3 regions of the Trichocoleus sp. FACHB-6 genome follow, and region 1 is predicted to be linked to each of the others. Evidence: predicted binding sites of a transcription regulator. Region 1 holds the regulator's gene; each other region holds the start of a gene.

What was found. Region 1 encodes NtcA, which controls nitrogen genes in cyanobacteria. Its sites were predicted from a motif close to TTTGTANNNNNNNNTACAAA; they were not measured.
Region 2: H6F66_RS24805 (P-II family nitrogen regulator) is a predicted target of NtcA. The motif match lies at 3,658-3,677, and genes of this name have one in related genera.
Region 3: H6F66_RS02780 (DUF4278 domain-containing protein) is a predicted target of NtcA. The motif match lies at 1,885-1,904, and genes of this name have one in related genera.

The regions. Positions count from the first base shown of each region.
Region 1 covers NZ_JACJOY010000023.1:32,544-38,015, forward strand. Annotated here, with positions in the region: gene H6F66_RS04310 (DUF3084 domain-containing protein) at 1-1,443, opposite strand, end outside; gene ntcA (global nitrogen regulator NtcA) at 1,552-2,223, opposite strand; gene fabI (enoyl-ACP reductase FabI) at 2,563-3,339, shown strand; gene hisB (imidazoleglycerol-phosphate dehydratase HisB) at 3,449-4,090, shown strand; gene H6F66_RS04330 (WG repeat-containing protein) at 4,180-5,289, opposite strand.
Region 2 covers NZ_JACJOY010000121.1:94,765-100,236, forward strand. Annotated here, with positions in the region: gene H6F66_RS24785 (FtsQ-type POTRA domain-containing protein) at 1-14, shown strand, start outside; gene ftsZ (cell division protein FtsZ) at 249-1,526, shown strand; gene thiD (bifunctional hydroxymethylpyrimidine kinase/phosphomethylpyrimidine kinase) at 1,808-2,635, shown strand; gene H6F66_RS24800 (hypothetical protein) at 2,810-3,400, shown strand; gene H6F66_RS24805 (P-II family nitrogen regulator) at 3,788-4,126, shown strand; gene rdgB (RdgB/HAM1 family non-canonical purine NTP pyrophosphatase) at 4,298-4,873, opposite strand; gene H6F66_RS24815 (hypothetical protein) at 5,040-5,472, shown strand, end outside.
Region 3 covers NZ_JACJOY010000016.1:18,045-23,516, forward strand. Annotated here, with positions in the region: gene H6F66_RS02770 (Uma2 family endonuclease) at 1-69, shown strand, start outside; gene H6F66_RS02775 (DUF1802 family protein) at 78-1,547, shown strand; gene H6F66_RS02780 (DUF4278 domain-containing protein) at 2,045-2,461, shown strand; gene acnB (bifunctional aconitate hydratase 2/2-methylisocitrate dehydratase) at 2,914-5,472, shown strand, end outside.

The DNA.
Region 1 (5,472 bases):
CTGAATTGTATCGTTCAAAATTCCAGCTCGATTGGCTCGGAACTGAGATGCTCCCAAGAGCAGATCGATCTGCTGCCGGATTTGTTGGTCGTTCATAGTTGAAGGGTCGGCAGATGTTGCGGCGATGATATCACCACCACTGAACACAATTTTATTCACTGTCGCGTCTGCAAAGACTTGTACGTCTTTTTCGCCTTGGACGTAGTTGCCAGCCGAGAAAATTCGCACCAGGTAGGGGCGACCATCTTTAATTTGGTTAAGCAGTTGGTCTACCTGGGCTTGGGTAATTTGCACTACGCGCTCATTCACCATCTTGTTGTTATTGTTGTTACCAGGTCGCGTAGCTTTCATTGCTGTGCGATTTGCTTCTCGTAAAAGCTGATCTATAACCTGACGGGCGGCGGCGGGATCGACAATGCGGAAGACACCAAAAGCCAGAACTTGACCGCGCTGGAGCGCGACGTTACCTTGACGCAAGGCTTGATAGGATTGGTAATACTGTTCCAGGTCTGCTACTTCCTGCTCTAGGGCAGCTTGTTGTTTTTCTATTTCCTTGAGGCGAGTTTCGCGCTGGGCAATTACTTGATCTCGTGCGGAAATTTCCTCATCAAGTTGGGCGAGGGCTGTGTCTCGCTTGGCGATTTCTCGATCGCGTTGGTCAATGCTGTTTCTCAGGTTGGAAATTTTTTGATCAAGTTCCGCCAAGGCTTGGTCACGAATGGCAATTTCCCGATCGCGTTCTGTGATGGCTTGGTCAAGCTTGGCAATTTCGCGATCGCGTTGAGTAACTTGGCCCTTGAGTTGGGTAATTTGAGCCTTTACGCGATCGCGCTGCTTGATTAGTTCCTGACGTTCCCCTTGGAGTTGTTGAATTTCCGAACGTAGATTTACCGCTTGTCCAGAAACATTTTCCAGCTGTTGCTGGGTTTTCTCAAAGCTAGCCGCAACGCTTTTAAGTTCGCGCTCTGTCTTACTCAGTTGTGCCTCTGTCTGGGCTTGTCTGCCTAGTGCTGCCGCCAGAGACTTATTAATGGCATCCAGACGCTTCTGGGCGGCTTGCTGCTCGGTGCGGGCTAGTGAGAGTTCGTTTTCAGTTTGTTGTTTCTGGGCTGCAACTTTGGAGAGTTCGCTTTCAGTTTGTTGTTTCTGGGCTACAGTTTCGTCAAGCTCCCGACGAGCGGTTCTGAGTTTTCGCTGAATTTCATCAACTTGAAACACGCCTGTGCGTAACGGCTTGCTGGTGGCAAATAGGATCGTCAGGGTTGAGGCGGAAATCATCAAACCTGTAAGAATTGTAACTAAGACCGCAGTTTTCTTGGGACGCAGATTGAACAGACTCAGCCGCGCTTTTCCCACGCGAGTGCCAATGCGATCGCCCAAGGTGGCGATCGCACCACCCAATACCAAAATCGATAAAATTAAGACCAGCGCACTGGTGGCCATTTTCCAGCTTCAGCTATCACCTCTCAAGCTTAAGCATAAAGGCTTTTTTATGATAGACGCTGGTACTTCAACTATTGATTAACAAAAGCTGACAGTGCAAAAGATGTTTTAGGTGAACTGCTGGCTCAAAGCTACCGGGTTATGAACGGTAATTTTTTTCTTATTGATAGAAATCATTTTCTCGGAGCGTAAATCTCCCAGTAACCGGGTGACTGTAACTCTTGTGGAACCAATTGCTTCTGCGATCGCTTGGTGAGAAAGCTTCAGATCAACTGTAATTCCATTGGGGCCTGGAACGCCAAAATCTCGACAGAGAATCAACAAAAAACTCACCAATCGCGATCCCATATCCCGGTGCGCCAAAGTCTCAATCATCATCTCTGTTTGCAAGATCCGCGATGAAAGCCCCCGCAGCATCAACATCGACAATTCTGGATTATCCTTGAGCGCTTGCTCCACCTGTTCAATTGGTGCTGAAAGCAACTCCACAGGCGTAAATGCTACTGCGTGATAAAATCTGTCTGACCGATTCCCGGTAATCAACGACAGTACGCCAAAGACGCTGTTTTCTCGCAGCAGCGCCACTGTAATTTCTTCCCCAGCTTCGTACACGCGAGACAGCTTCACAGCTCCTTTGAGCAAAAAATATACCCGTTCAGCCGGGTCTCCGGGGAAAAAGATAGTTTTGCCCCGATCAAAGGTTTCCACCACTGGCGGAAACGCCCCACCTCCGATTTGACGGAACACAGCTGCTAACGGTCTATCTTGCGTCACTACCACTTCCTTTATCCTTATTGCTGCCCTAGAAACTCTTCTGGGAATTACAACCGACTGTGAGAAATTTCTGACTTTAGACACTGATAAACTGACTCTTAGGCAGTTTTTTGTGCTGCTTGATACATAATTTTAAAGTTCTTTTATCCTCCAAGTTTTTCCAAGTGCCTCAACCCCACGGCGCAAATCAGACTGTTAAGGAAAATGTCTATATCTTGACAATACCTGTTTGATAAGCTGGGATGCAGTTTGAGTCATGTTGAGTAAGCTTCGATCCGGACGCAAGCTATCTTAATTACCGCCCTAAATCGGATATTCTCTAATATTGCCTTCAAAATTGACATCATGCTAGATTTATCAGGAAAAAATGCCCTAGTTACTGGCATTGCCAACAACCGCTCAATCGCTTGGGGTATTGCCCAGCAGTTACACAAAGCTGGTGCAAATTTGGGAGTTACTTATCTACCAGACGACCGAGGACGCTTTGAGAAGAAAGTCGCCGAATTGGTAGAACCTCTCAACCCCAGTTTGTTTTTACCTTGCGATGTTCAGAATGATGACCAAATTCGTTCTACATTTGATGCCATCCGCGATAAGTGGGGCAGGCTAGATATTTTAATCCATTGTCTTGCTTTTGCCAACAAGGACGATTTATCAGGTGATTTTAGCAACACCACTCGCGCTGGCTTCACCCAAGCTTTGGAAATTAGCACCTACTCGTTAGTTCAACTGGCTGGGGCGGCGAAACCACTGATGACAGAAGGCGGCAGTATTGTCACGCTTACTTATTTGGGCGGCGTTAAGGTGATCCCCAATTACAATGTCATGGGCATTGCTAAGTCTGGCTTGGAAATGAGCGTGCGTTATCTAGCCTCGGAGATGGGGCCTGCTAATATTCGCGTGAATGCAATCTCAGCTGGGCCGATCCGCACTCTAGCATCATCGGCGGTGGGTGGCATTCTGGATATGATCCATCATGTTGAGGAAGTAGCACCACTGCGGCGAACTGTGACTCAGACAGAAGTAGGAAATGCTGCTAGTTTCTTGTGCAGCGACTTGGCAAGTGGGATTACGGGTCAGGTGCTGTATGTAGATGCTGGGTACGAGATTATGGGAATGTGATGTAGGGGCTGGGGATTGGGGACTGGGGAAAGAATCTAACTTACCCCATTCCCTAGCTCGATAGCATAGAATAATAAACTTACTTGTTTCTTGTTAGTGAGCATCTGCTATGCAGACAAGCGATCGCGTTTCCACCACTCCGCACCTTGAACAATTTTTATCACCTCGCACGGCTACGGTTGCACGTAAGACGGGCGAAACTGATGTCTTGGTGACAGTAAACTTAGACGGGAATGGGACTTGCAACGCCAATACGGGCATTCCCTTTTTGGATCATATGCTGCATCAAATTGCCTCTCACGGGCTGATTGATTTGGATGTAGCCGCGAAAGGGGATTTAGAAATTGATGACCACCACACCAACGAAGATGTGGGGATTACGTTGGGAATGGCGTTCGGGAAAGCACTAAGCGATCGCAAGGGAATTGTTCGCTTTGGTAATTTCCTCGCCCCCTTAGATGAGGCTTTGGTGCAGGTGGCGTTAGACTTTTCTGGTCGTCCTCACCTCAGCTATGGCTTACAAATTCCCACCCAGCGAGTCGGGACTTATGACACTCAGCTGGTGCGAGAATTTTTTGTAGCGGTGGTGAATCATAGCCAGATGACGCTGCACATCCGACAGTTGGATGGGATTAATTCGCACCACATTATCGAAGCGACCTTTAAGGCGTTTGCGCGTAGTCTTCGTATGGCTATGGAAATCGATCACCGTCGTGCTGGTACGATTCCCAGTTCCAAAGGGGTTTTGTAGGTTTTCAGGGGATAGTTCAGTTCGGGAGAATTAGCTTAGGTTGCGATCGCGCTTCGCAAGAGTGAACTTTCTCCTGCATCTACTGGGTATTACTTGAGGGGATTGGCAATATAGCCATACTTGTTGCCAATTTTTACTTTCGCCAACCCTTCAGAAAAAGGCAAAGCGCTATCAAATTGCGGCTGGATTACAAACTTTCCAGTTTTATCAACATAGCCCCACTTGCTGCCCCTTTTTACAGATACCAGCCCTTCAGAAAAGTCATAAGTGTTATTAAATTGCGGTGCAATCACAATGTTTCCCGCCTTGTCGATATAACCAATCTGATCTGCGATCGCTATCCCCGCTAGTCCTGTGTAAATGCTACCAGCCCAATGAAATTGGGGCGCAATCACGAAGTCTCCCGTCTTATCGATATAGCCCCATTTGTTGTCAATTGATATCGCCGCTAACCCTTCGGAAAAAGGTTTAGCTTCATCAAATTCTGGTGGAATTACGACCTTCCCTTGCGGATCAATATAGCCCCACTTTGCGCCAATTTTAAAAAGTGCTATTTCTTCGGAAAAAGATTCAGCCGAATCAAATTTCAGGGGGATTACGAACTTGCCACTCTTGTTGATATAGCCGTACTTACTGCCCATTTCTACCGCCGCCAGTCCTTGGGAAAACGGCTTAGCTTCATCAAATTGCAGTGGAATAACGATTTTCCCTGTCTTGTCGATATAGCCATACTTGCCGCCTATCTTTACTGCTGCCAGTCCTTGGGAAAACGACTCTGCTAAATCAAATTTCGGCTGGATTGTGAAGTTACCACTTTTATCAATATATCCCCATTTTCTGCCCATTCTTGCTGCTGCCAGCCCTTGCGAAAATGACTCTGATAGGGAAAATTGCGGTTGAATTACGAAGTTGCCACTTTTATCAATATATGCCCATTTCCCGTTTATTTTGACCGCTGCCAGCCCTTGCGAAAATTCATTAGCTGAATTAAATTTTAGCGGGATGGCTATTGGCGAATTAGTTATCCGTTCTATAGTTGCTCCAGACTTGTTTTGACCGATACGATAACCTAAAATAGATTCACAGCCAGAAATTTGAGTTACCGCTAATCCCAACAGAAAGAGGAGAGTAGGCTGAAGCAATTTGTTTTTATAATTGCGAATTGGCTGGTAGCGAAAAGCAAAAGTGATAACGACCATCGGGCTTTAAAGGTATGCCGAATCATTCACCTCAATTTTCACATACTCAGTAGATGAGATCGCACGTTAGTTGTAAATTTTAGCTCAAAAGAATATAGTCGGTAAGAAAAACCCGCACATCAAAAACCAGTTTTCTCTCTAGAAAACTGGTTTTTCACCATAAAAAAAAGGGCGCACGTAATG
Region 2 (5,472 bases), on a different contig from region 1:
CCAACAACCCTTAAAATCATAGGTACAACTAACTCATGCTTAACCCAGAAATCGTCCCCCGAAATTAATTAATTCTTTATACTGCATTTTAAGAACAGCATCAGCCTTCAGACAGTTGCCGCCAGACCTCTTTAGGAACGTCAATGCACCTATAACACTCGTTGGTTTTAAGGGTCAACTTACCCTATAGTTGACTCATATCGCTTCCCTAAACTGAAAAAGCTGTTTATTGACCCTTCCTATTTGCAATGACGCTCAATAGTAAACCAGGGCTTGACAATCAAAGCTCACACACCACAGGAAACGCTCTTCGTCCACTCTCCGTGGACAACGCCAACCCGTTTAACAACGCTGGGTTACATTTAGGTCAACACGATGCCAGCAAGACACCCAAGGAAGAAACCAGGAGTGACAACATCGTGCCAGGTAGCGTCGCCAAAATTAAAGTGATTGGTGTTGGTGGGGGTGGAGGCAATGCGGTTAATCGCATGATCGCCAGTGATGTAAGTGGCGTTGAGTTTTGGTCAATCAATACAGATGCCCAGTCACTATCGCACTCGTTAGCCCCCAGACGCTTGCAAATGGGACAAAAATTGACACGAGGTTTGGGTGCTGGCGGCAATCCTGCCATTGGGCAAAAGGCAGCAGAAGAATCGCGGGACGAAATCGCTCATGCCCTAGAAAACACCGATTTGGTGTTCATCACCGCTGGTATGGGCGGCGGTACCGGTACTGGTGCCGCCCCGGTTGTCGCGGAAGTGGCTAAAGAAATGGGAGCATTGACGGTGGGTGTTGTCACTCGTCCTTTCACCTTCGAGGGACGCCGCCGCACTTCTCAGGCAGATGAAGGCATTGCCGCTTTGCAAAGTCGGGTGGACACCCTAATCGTGATCCCCAACAATAAGCTGTTGTCGGTAATTCAAGAACAAACCCCAGTACAAGAAGCCTTTTTAATGGCAGATGACATCCTGCGCCAGGGTGTGCAAGGGATATCTGATATTATTACTATCCCCGGCCTGGTAAATGTTGACTTTGCCGATGTGCGCGCAGTGATGGCAGATGCGGGATCGGCAATGATGGGAATCGGTGTTGGCTCTGGGAAATCAAGAGCCAGAGAAGCCGCAGTTGCCGCAATTTCTTCCCCCTTGCTAGAGTCCTCGATTGAAGGAGCTAGAGGTGTAGTATTTAACATTACAGGCGGCAGCGACTTGACGCTACACGAGGTGAACGCCGCAGCGGAAACAATCTATGAGGTTGTCGATCCCAACGCTAATATCATCTTTGGAGCTGTGATTGATGACAGGCTGCAAGGCGAGGTGAGAATTACCGTTATTGCTACGGGATTTAGTGGAGAAGTTCAGTCCACACCAGCAGCGAGAGAAACGCGCACTCCCAGACAACCGCAGCGCCCAGTGGCACCAACACCAGTTCCTCCACCCACGCCTACTTATGAGCCTAGACCAGAAGCTGGCTCTGGATTGGATATTCCAGACTTTCTCCGCAGACGCCGTCCACCACAACGTTAGAGGAATTAAAAATTAAAAATTAAAGATTAAAAATTTTCATTTTTAATGCTTTATTTTTAATTTTTAATAATTGGTGGGCAATTTATTAGCAGGATGCGGCATTCTTGGACACTGCCAAGAGCGCTGTAGGTTTAGCTATTTGCACAATCTATATTTTTAGGCGAAATCGGGTCAATTTAATTGCAATATGAGGTAACAAGTAATAGGTAACAGGTAATGAATGCTACTTACGATGTACTTGATTGCCCCAATTACCTTTTTACCAATTACCAATTTCTAATATGAGTGTTATAGACAAATCAAGCGTTCCTGTTGCTCTCACCATCGCTGGTTCCGATAGCGGCGGCGGTGCGGGGATTCAAGCTGATTTACGAACGTTTGCCTTTCACTGCGTTCATGGCACCAGTGCTATAACTTGCGTGACGGCTCAGAATACGGTCTTGGTGACGCGGGTTGATGCTCTACCAGTAGATGCGGTTGTCGCTCAGATTGAGGCTGTGGTGACGGATATCGGCGTGCAAGCAGTGAAAACGGGGATGTTGCTCACAGCGGAAATTATCGCGGCTGTGGCGCAGCAGGTGGAAGTTCTGAAACTTAATAATTTAGTGGTAGATCCGGTAATGGTATCGCGCACGGGCGCTGTATTGATTAACGATGAGGCTATGGCAACTTTACAGAATGTCTTGATCCCCAAGGCAACGATTGTGACACCGAACCGTTACGAGGCTCAACTACTGAGCGGTTTGCAGCTTCATACTCTAGATGATATGCGGGCTGCTGCCCAACGCATCCATCAGCTGGGAGCAAAGGCTGTATTGGTCAAGGGAGGAGGAATGCAGGGAAATTTACGCGGCGTTGATGTCTGGTTTGATGGTCACAAATTGGAAACTTTGAAAACGGCGGTGGTGGATACCAGCAATACTCATGGGACGGGTTGTACTCTGGCAGCTGCGATCGCTGCTAATCTAGCTCTAGGGTGCGATCGCTTATCTGCGGTACAAAAAGCCAAAGATTACGTCACCACTGCATTAAGATACTCTTTAGCCATTGGTCAAGGTCAGGGCCCCGTAGGACACTTTTTTCCCCTCCTGCAAGAAAATACACCCTGAGTCTAGACACTTTCGGGTTGACAATCTAAAATTTCTAAATTTACAGGCTTGTGTGGTTGTAACTAGAGCAAATTTGTTAAAAAATGGCTGTCAGAGTCGCGCAATTTTACACTATTGTTGCCTTACAGAACTTAGGCTAAACCAATAATGTCCAATCCTACTACCAGATCGCCCATGCAAACTGCTCATTTCCCAGAGCAGTCCTCCCATCCATCCACAGCCTATCGCCCGTCTGTGCCAATTTCCGTTTACAAGGAACTCTCTGCTGAATTGCAAGCAGCGCAAGCGATGCTAGACTCGCTGAATACCCAAAATCAGCAGTTAGCCCAAGAAAATCAACAACTGCGACAAGAAATAGAAAAAGTTGCCCAAGTTTCTTTGCACGCCCAACATGTGGTAGATTCCCTTTCCACCGGGAACCGAGTTGATTTCATTCCGCCTCTAGTCGAACCGGAAGTTCGGACTAGAGAAAGCGAAAAATCACCTAAGCGGCGTTCGCAACCGCGTCCTCCTCGTCCTGCTGGCGTGGAGAGATCCGTCGAAGTCTTACCCTCTCCTCCCAAACCTGAACCAATCTCATCTACCTTTCCTGAAAACTTGGTTATAGAACACGAAGAAGGTAGGTATCGCCGCCCAACCCCACCAGAACGTTCCCCAGACGTTAGTGGGTGGTGGTTATTGCTGGTCATCTTTCTCATCGTGGCGACGGCGTTTGGTACGGGCTTTTTGATTGTGCGCCCGCTTCTAAATAATAATAGTCGTTAAGCTTGCATCGCCAATTCACCCTTTAGCTTGTAATGGACAGACATTGAGAAGGATCTACCTGTTTTGATAAAGTGTGCATTGAGGCTAAAGGAACATTGCTCTTTTTAACCCGATATATTAACTCCTGAGTCATGGGGGTTGGGTATTAACAGGTTAAAAAAGCGCTGTGCCGAAATACTACTACAATCAGAGCGATCGCTTCGCGGCAAAGCAGCCGTTACAGCACGATTGTTTCTCAGAACAATCGCTCCCAAACATATGTATCATAGAATACAAAATCTTTGTTTGAGCAGTGATAAAAAATAGCCGCCGCACACTGATACTTTTGGTTGTACAAATTGGTTGTACAGATACACGAAAATCACAACAAACTGAGGAGTAAAGAGCTTGAAAAAAGTAGAAGCGATTATCCGGCCATTCAAACTCGACGAAGTTAAAATCTCGCTGGTTAATGCGGGGATTGTGGGAATGACGGTTTCTGAAGTCCGAGGATTTGGACGGCAGAAAGGAATGACTGAACGCTATCGCGGTTCTGAGTACACGGTTGAGTTTCTGCAAAAACTCAAAGTCGAGATCGTTGTTGAGGATTCCCAGGTTGATATGGTAATTGAAAAAATCATCGCCGCCGCCCGAACCGGTGAAATTGGCGATGGTAAGATTTTTGTCAGCCCGGTTGAACAAGTGATCCGGATTCGCACGGGAGAAAAGAATCTGGAAGCAGTTTAACGATTTTGGATTTTAGATTTTGAAGCGATTTTTGGGGAGATTGATGAGGGAGTTGAACCATTACTGGTTCTTCGCGCAACCTCCTGTTCTTCCCAAAATATCGCGTGATTTTAGATTGTTCTTGAATCTAAAATCATCGGAGGCGAGGAAACTGCTTCGCCTCCGCAAAATCTAAAATTTAATATCTTGAAGCTGGGGTAACAAAATTTTAAAGGCTTGTCCCCGATGACTCCACTGACGCTTCAAATCTGGGGACATTTCTGCAAAGGTCATTTGCTGTTGTGGGACGAAGAAAATTGGATCGTAGCCGAAACCGCCAGTACCGCGAGGGGAGTGGAGGATTTCGCCCCGGCAAACCCCCTCAGTAGCGATCGCTATCGCACCATCAGGACGAGCAATGGCGATCGCGCACGCAAATTGAGCTTCCCGATTCAGTTCATTACCTAACTCGTTGAGCAAGCGTTCAATTCGCTCTGGGTCAGTTTTTCCGTAACGAGCCGAATAGATACCCGGTGCGCCATCTAAGGCATCCACTTCCAAACCAGAATCATCTGCGATCGCCCATTCTCCAGTCGCCAGTGCCACCTGAGAAGCCTTCAGGCAAGCATTAGCCATGAAGGTGCCACCCGTCTCCTCAATCTCCAATTCATCCGGCTTCAGCGTCAATTCCCAGTCCAATCCAGCTAGATATGTCTGCATCTCCCGCAGCTTGCCTGGATTTCCCGTAGCGACTACTAACAAAGTCATATTTCTTAATTCTCTATAAGCAAGCTATTGCTGCTAAGCCTGGAACCAACTAGCAGGATAGCAGCGTCTAGCCTATTGTCTGCTACACGCAACAAATAACCCTAGGAGTGCCGCTCGTTTCAATTAGTGCGCTCTCCAATAGAATTAGAAAATTTTTGAGGTTCTGATGAAACGCATTTTCCAAAATCACTCCATACCAGTAACCAGAAGTCAAACACTTGCCGTGATGCTAACTGGCATTTTGTCCTTGGGCGCTAGTATGACGCTGTTGCAAGCAGCTTTTGCTGCTCCAGCAGCACTTTCTGAGTCTAGCGCTAAACTCGTCAAAGTGAAAGATGTTAGCGTCGCCCAAAGCTTACCTGGCGGGGAAGCTTTTCTCAAGCAGCAACAAAGCGATCGCTTACCCCCTCGCGTCGCCAATGCTGTCCTTGTCGATTTGTCGCGTCAAACTGGCATTAATGTTCAAAAATTCAGCATTAAAGAGTCTAGTCGCCAGAAGTGGACAGATGGCTGTTTGGGACTTGGCACTGCTGCTGAATTATGTGCCGCAGTTATAGTCCCAGGTTGGCGCGTTGTTGTGACTGACGGTAGTAAAACTT
Region 3 (5,472 bases), on a different contig from region 1:
TTGCGGCGCAGTCGTCAAATGGCACACTCTCAAGTTGTGGCTTGGTTATTAACTCAATTTCAACCATAAGATGAAGTATGTCGCCAGTAAATTCTGTTAACCTTGATACTGCCTTAAGACTACCAGCGCCAGAGATTGAAGCATTAATTCAAGGGAGAGCGATCGCAGCTACGCCTCGGACATTCATTGATCCGGGGCGACAATTTGCTCTGTATCCTGCTGATGCTTCGATTAACTTGCTACCAATAGAGCAACACTATCGCCCGAATTTTTTATCTATTGCTCAAACTGCATTTGCCCAGTTAAATTCTGAAACAATCACTATTAAAGCTTGGGCTAGGTGCGAATTGTGCCAAATTATAGATAATTCTGAAGGGTTAGAAGCTTTGTCGCGGTTGACAATTTGGACAACAGAAGCATTGCAGCAAATTCTGTCTCAACGTCCTTATATTTTTATGACTTATTTGCGAGTTTATCCGCTACATCAACCGATTGAAGTTCCAGTAAATCCAAAGGGTAATTATGTTTCTTTACCGAATCTCCTGAATGTTACTGAATCTTCGCCTGTATTGAGCGATCGCATCTTCACCCAACGCCGCCAGCAGCTAGAACACAGACAGCCTCCACTGCATCCAGAATTGGAAGAGTTGCAGAATGCGATCGCTCTTTTATCAGCCACAAACCCAGCAGCCGAGGAACTAGACCAGAGTATAAGAATATTTCTGGGCTGGAGTAGTAATCAAACTGCAAAGCGAATAGATTCAGATTTGGCTTGGATTCAGAAAATTGCAGAAGTAGGGAATTCCAGCGAGGGTCAAGAATTTGAAAAATTAGTCCGAAGGAGCTTAATAAAGCTAGGTTTCACAAATTCTAACAGCAACCCAAAAGCTAGCCTCGATCCACAGGCTACAGGAGGCGCTGGAGGAATAGATTTTTACTGTGAAAAACCCTATCCAGTAGTTGGCGAATGCAAAGCCAGTAAAAAAGAAAGTGTACCGAATAGCGTAACGGCTCAGCTAATCCATCTCGGTCATACCCATCTAGGTAAAGCTGAATTTGACCATGCAATCAAGTTAATTGTTGCCGCTGGCCCTTTAACTCCTCCAGCTCTTCAAGCAGCTATTGAAAATCAAATGAATGCCATGAGACCTGAAACGTTGCAAAGACTGGTTGAACTCCAAGCACAGTACAAAAACTCTATAGATTTGCTAGAGCTTAAGCTGTGCTTGCAGCAAGCTCCCTTTGGATTGGCTGACGATAAACTAGATAGTTACATCGACAAAGTTAACCAAGAAATCAAGTTGCGATCGCAGATTGTTGAAGCAGTTAAGCAGCTTGGTGAGCCAGGAAGTGAACACTTGACAGTCGAAATCCGCGTTCACTACAATGCTGTGTTTGCCAAAGAGCCAAACTCTAAGCTAGATGAGCTGCAAGTTCACGATTTACTTGTAGAACTTTCCTCGCCTTTAACAGGTTATTTAGGGCGAGTTAAGGGTAGTGATTGGAGGAGCGATCACTTCTACTTCCTGCGCGACTTGTCAGCTTAGGAAGATTTCAACTTTAGAGAGCGCGATCGCATTCTTTGAAATATAATCATCAACTAGCGATATCTTTGTCAGCCTTATCGAGATGGGATGAGGCTGCAAGTTGTAACTGTAAAAATTTTTGTGCTGCTTGTGGTGTGAAAAACCAAACTTAGTTCATCAAAATAATTAGCCTTTCAAAGAAAGTTAGCCGCTTCTGTTGACATCTGGAACGCCACAAATCACCAGATGAATCGCACCAAGTTTATCGTCCCCAGGTAATAGAGGACTTCAGTGTCGTATCTACCTAAAGTTATAAATGTTGCTTAAAGTATCTTAATCGTTGACGATATGCTAGCAAAATGTAAAAATAGATACAGAAATAAAAATATTTAGTTCTTACCAGATGGGGATTCGGAGCCATCAACGGCACTGGAGAATAGAACTAGAGAGCGATGTCGTACTCGCAACCACCTCATTTAGTAAGAAATACTTAGGAAACTTAATTGGAGGCAAAATTTATGAAATTTTCTTATCGCGGTAGCAGTTATGAAAACACCTCACCCACGCTGGAAGTGACTGAAGGCGAAATTTTGGCTAAGTATCGGGGTCAAAGCTATAAAGTTCAATATCCCAGACACGTTCAGGTTCCTGATGTGATCGTTAATTTAAAGTATCGTGGCGTTCCCTACATCGTCGGCAAAACCGGAACAACCGATACTCTACAGCGGCAACATCTTGAACAATTGGTAAATTTACCGGAGTGCAAATTGTCAGTGGATAAAAACCGTCAAAAAATGATGGATGAAGCCGCTAGAATGCACTTGGAGAGTATCCGGCGCAGTCTGGAACACCGCATCCAGGTAGCCAAAGCTAAAGGCGATGAAAACCTCATGCGCCTTCTGGAGGCAGAGTCGAAGCAATTGAGCGTGTGCTAATTAGGTGAAACTGATTAAAATATCTCTGGTAGGCAAGATGCCTGTCAGAGATATTTAATTTAGTAGTCTGCAATTAAAGTGCGATCGCGTTTCGACAGAAAAATATCGCGCTCATCCCCCTAAAGATGTAGAATTTGATCTAAGCACGAAATCTTCAAATCTGAAGACGACGGATTCCTGGTTTATAGAAGTAAGCGGGCGATAGAGAGCGATCGCCTTTTTTTTTGTGCAATGTTGCCGTCGAACAACCAAGTTGCAGCAATCCGTACAAATCCTATTTCAATTTTTCACAATAATTAATAATGTTGATCTGCGTCTCAAGCAGTAGCGGCGACACTCTCTGTTCACTGGTGGCTGTGAAGCGCAGGTATCGAGATTGTATTCTCCAGGCGGAGAACCTAAAAGCGATTCGCCCCTAAATTTTGCTCTTAATTGTTTGTGGAGACTAGAAAATGTTTGAATCTTATCGTCAACACGTTGCTGAACGTGCGGCTTTGGGAATTCCCCCTTTACCCCTGGATGCCGAACAAACATCGCAACTGTGCGAAATGTTGAAAAATCCGCCAGCTGGTGAAGAAGAGACGTTGTTGGAATTGTTGCGCGATCGCATTCCCCCAGGCGTCGATCCCGCAGCTTACGTCAAAGCAGGATTTCTCACCGCCGTTGCCAAAGGCGAAACCAAAAGCCCCCTAATTTCCCCCATCTACGCCATCGAGTTGCTGGGGACAATGGTAGGCGGTTACAACGTGCAATCGTTAATAGATTTACTTAAATCAGACGATGAATTGGCATCAGCAGCCGCAACAGCTTTAAGCAAAATCATGCTGGTGTATGATGCCTTCCACGATGTAGAGGAATTATCCGAAACTAATCCCTACGCCAAACAAGTAATCGAGTCTTGGGCGGCGGCTGAGTGGTTCACCTCTCGCCCCACTTTGCCCGAAGCCATTACCGTCACCGTCTTTAAAGTGCCGGGAGAAACGAACACCGACGATTTATCCCCCGCAACCCACGCCACAACTCGCCCGGATATCCCCTTGCACGCCTTGGCAATGCTGGAATCTCGGCAACCGGGAAGTTTAGAAACCATTGCCGAGTTAAAGAAAAAAGGGCATCCCGTGGCTTATGTGGGGGATGTAGTGGGGACTGGTTCATCGCGCAAATCTGCGATTAACTCAGTGCTGTGGCACATTGGCAATGATATCCCCTTCGTACCAAATAAACGGGCGGGGGGATATATATTAGGGAGTGCGATCGCGCCGATTTTCTTCAACACCGCCGAAGATGCAGGTGCATTACCCATCCAGTGCGATGTCACCCAGATGGAAACCGGGATGGTAATTACCATTCATCCCTACAAAGGTGAAATTACCAACGAAGCTGGCGAAGTTATTTCCACCTTTAGCCTCAAACCTGACACCATCACCGACGAAGTACGCGCCGGAGGACGCATTCCCCTACTTATCGGACGCACCCTCACCGATAAAATCCGAGTTGCCCTTGGTTTAGAAACAAGCCCCATCTTCATCCGTCCTCGCCCACCCATCGACACGGGCAAAGGATACACCTTGGCACAAAAAATGGTCGGCAAAGCCTGCGGACTCGCTGGGGTGCGCCCTGGAACTTCCTGCGAACCAATAATGACCACTGTTGGTTCTCAAGATACCACAGGCCCCATGACCCGCGACGAACTCAAAGAACTCGCCTGTCTGGGTTTCAGCGCAGACTTGGTAATGCAGAGTTTCTGCCACACCGCCGCCTATCCAAAGCCAGTGGACGTGAAAACCCACAAGGAACTGCCCGACTTCATCGCCCAGCGTGGCGGTGTCGCCTTGCGTCCCGGCGATGGTATCATCCACTCTTGGTTAAACCGGATGCTGTTACCAGACACAGTGGGAACTGGCGGTGACTCCCACACCCGCTTTCCCTTGGGTATTTCCTTCCCCGCAGGTTCCGGGTTAGTTGCGTTTGCAGCAGCTTTGGGCGTAATGCCGTTGGATATGCCGGAATCTGTTTTAGTCCGCTTCAAAGGCGAATTGCAACCCGGTATCACCCTGCGGGATATCGTCAATGCTATCCCATATATTGCCATCCAAAAAGGTCTTTTGACTGTCGATAAACAGAACAAGAAAAACATCTTTTCGGGGCGAATTATGGAAATTGAAGGTTTGCCAGACTTGAAAGTTGAGCAAGCTTTTGAATTTACCGATGCCAGCGCTGAACGTTCTTGTGCAGGTTCCACAATTAAACTCAGTATCGAGACAATTTCCGAATATCTGCGTTCCAACGTAGCGTTGTTGAAAAACATGGTAGCGCGAGGCTACGCCGATGCGCGTACTATCATGCGCCGCGTTGCCAAGATGGAAGAATGGTTGGCAAATCCTGTGTTAATGGGAGCCGATTCAGATGCAGAATATGCGGAAATTATTGAGATTGACTTGAACGAAATCAAGGAACCAATTGTCGCCGCACCGAACGATCCTGATAACGTCAAGTTACTTTCTGAAGTTGCTAACGATCCAGTTCAGGAAGTATTCGTTGGTTCTTGCATGACGAATATCGGACACTATCGCGCCACCGCGAAAGTGTTGGAAGGCGAAACAGCAGTCAAAACCCGCTTGTGGATTTGTCCTCCAACTCGAATGGATGAACACCAACTAAAAGAAGAAGGTGTTTATAGTGTATTTGATGCCGCAGGTGCGCGTACAGAGATGCCGGGATGTAGTCTCTGCATGGGAAATCAGGCGCGTGTGGATGACGGTACAACCGTATTTTCAACTTCCACGCGCAACTTCAATAATCGCATGGGCAAAGATGCGCGAGTTTATCTCGGTTCTGCTGAATTAGCAGCAGTTTGTGCGATGTTAGGTCGCATTCCCACGGTGCAGGAATATCTGGAGATTGTGGCGAAGAAAATTCATCCTTTTGCGGGTGATTTGTATCGCTATCTCAACTTCGACCAAATCGCTAATTTTGAGGATGAAGGTCGCGTGATTGCCTTAGAAGATATG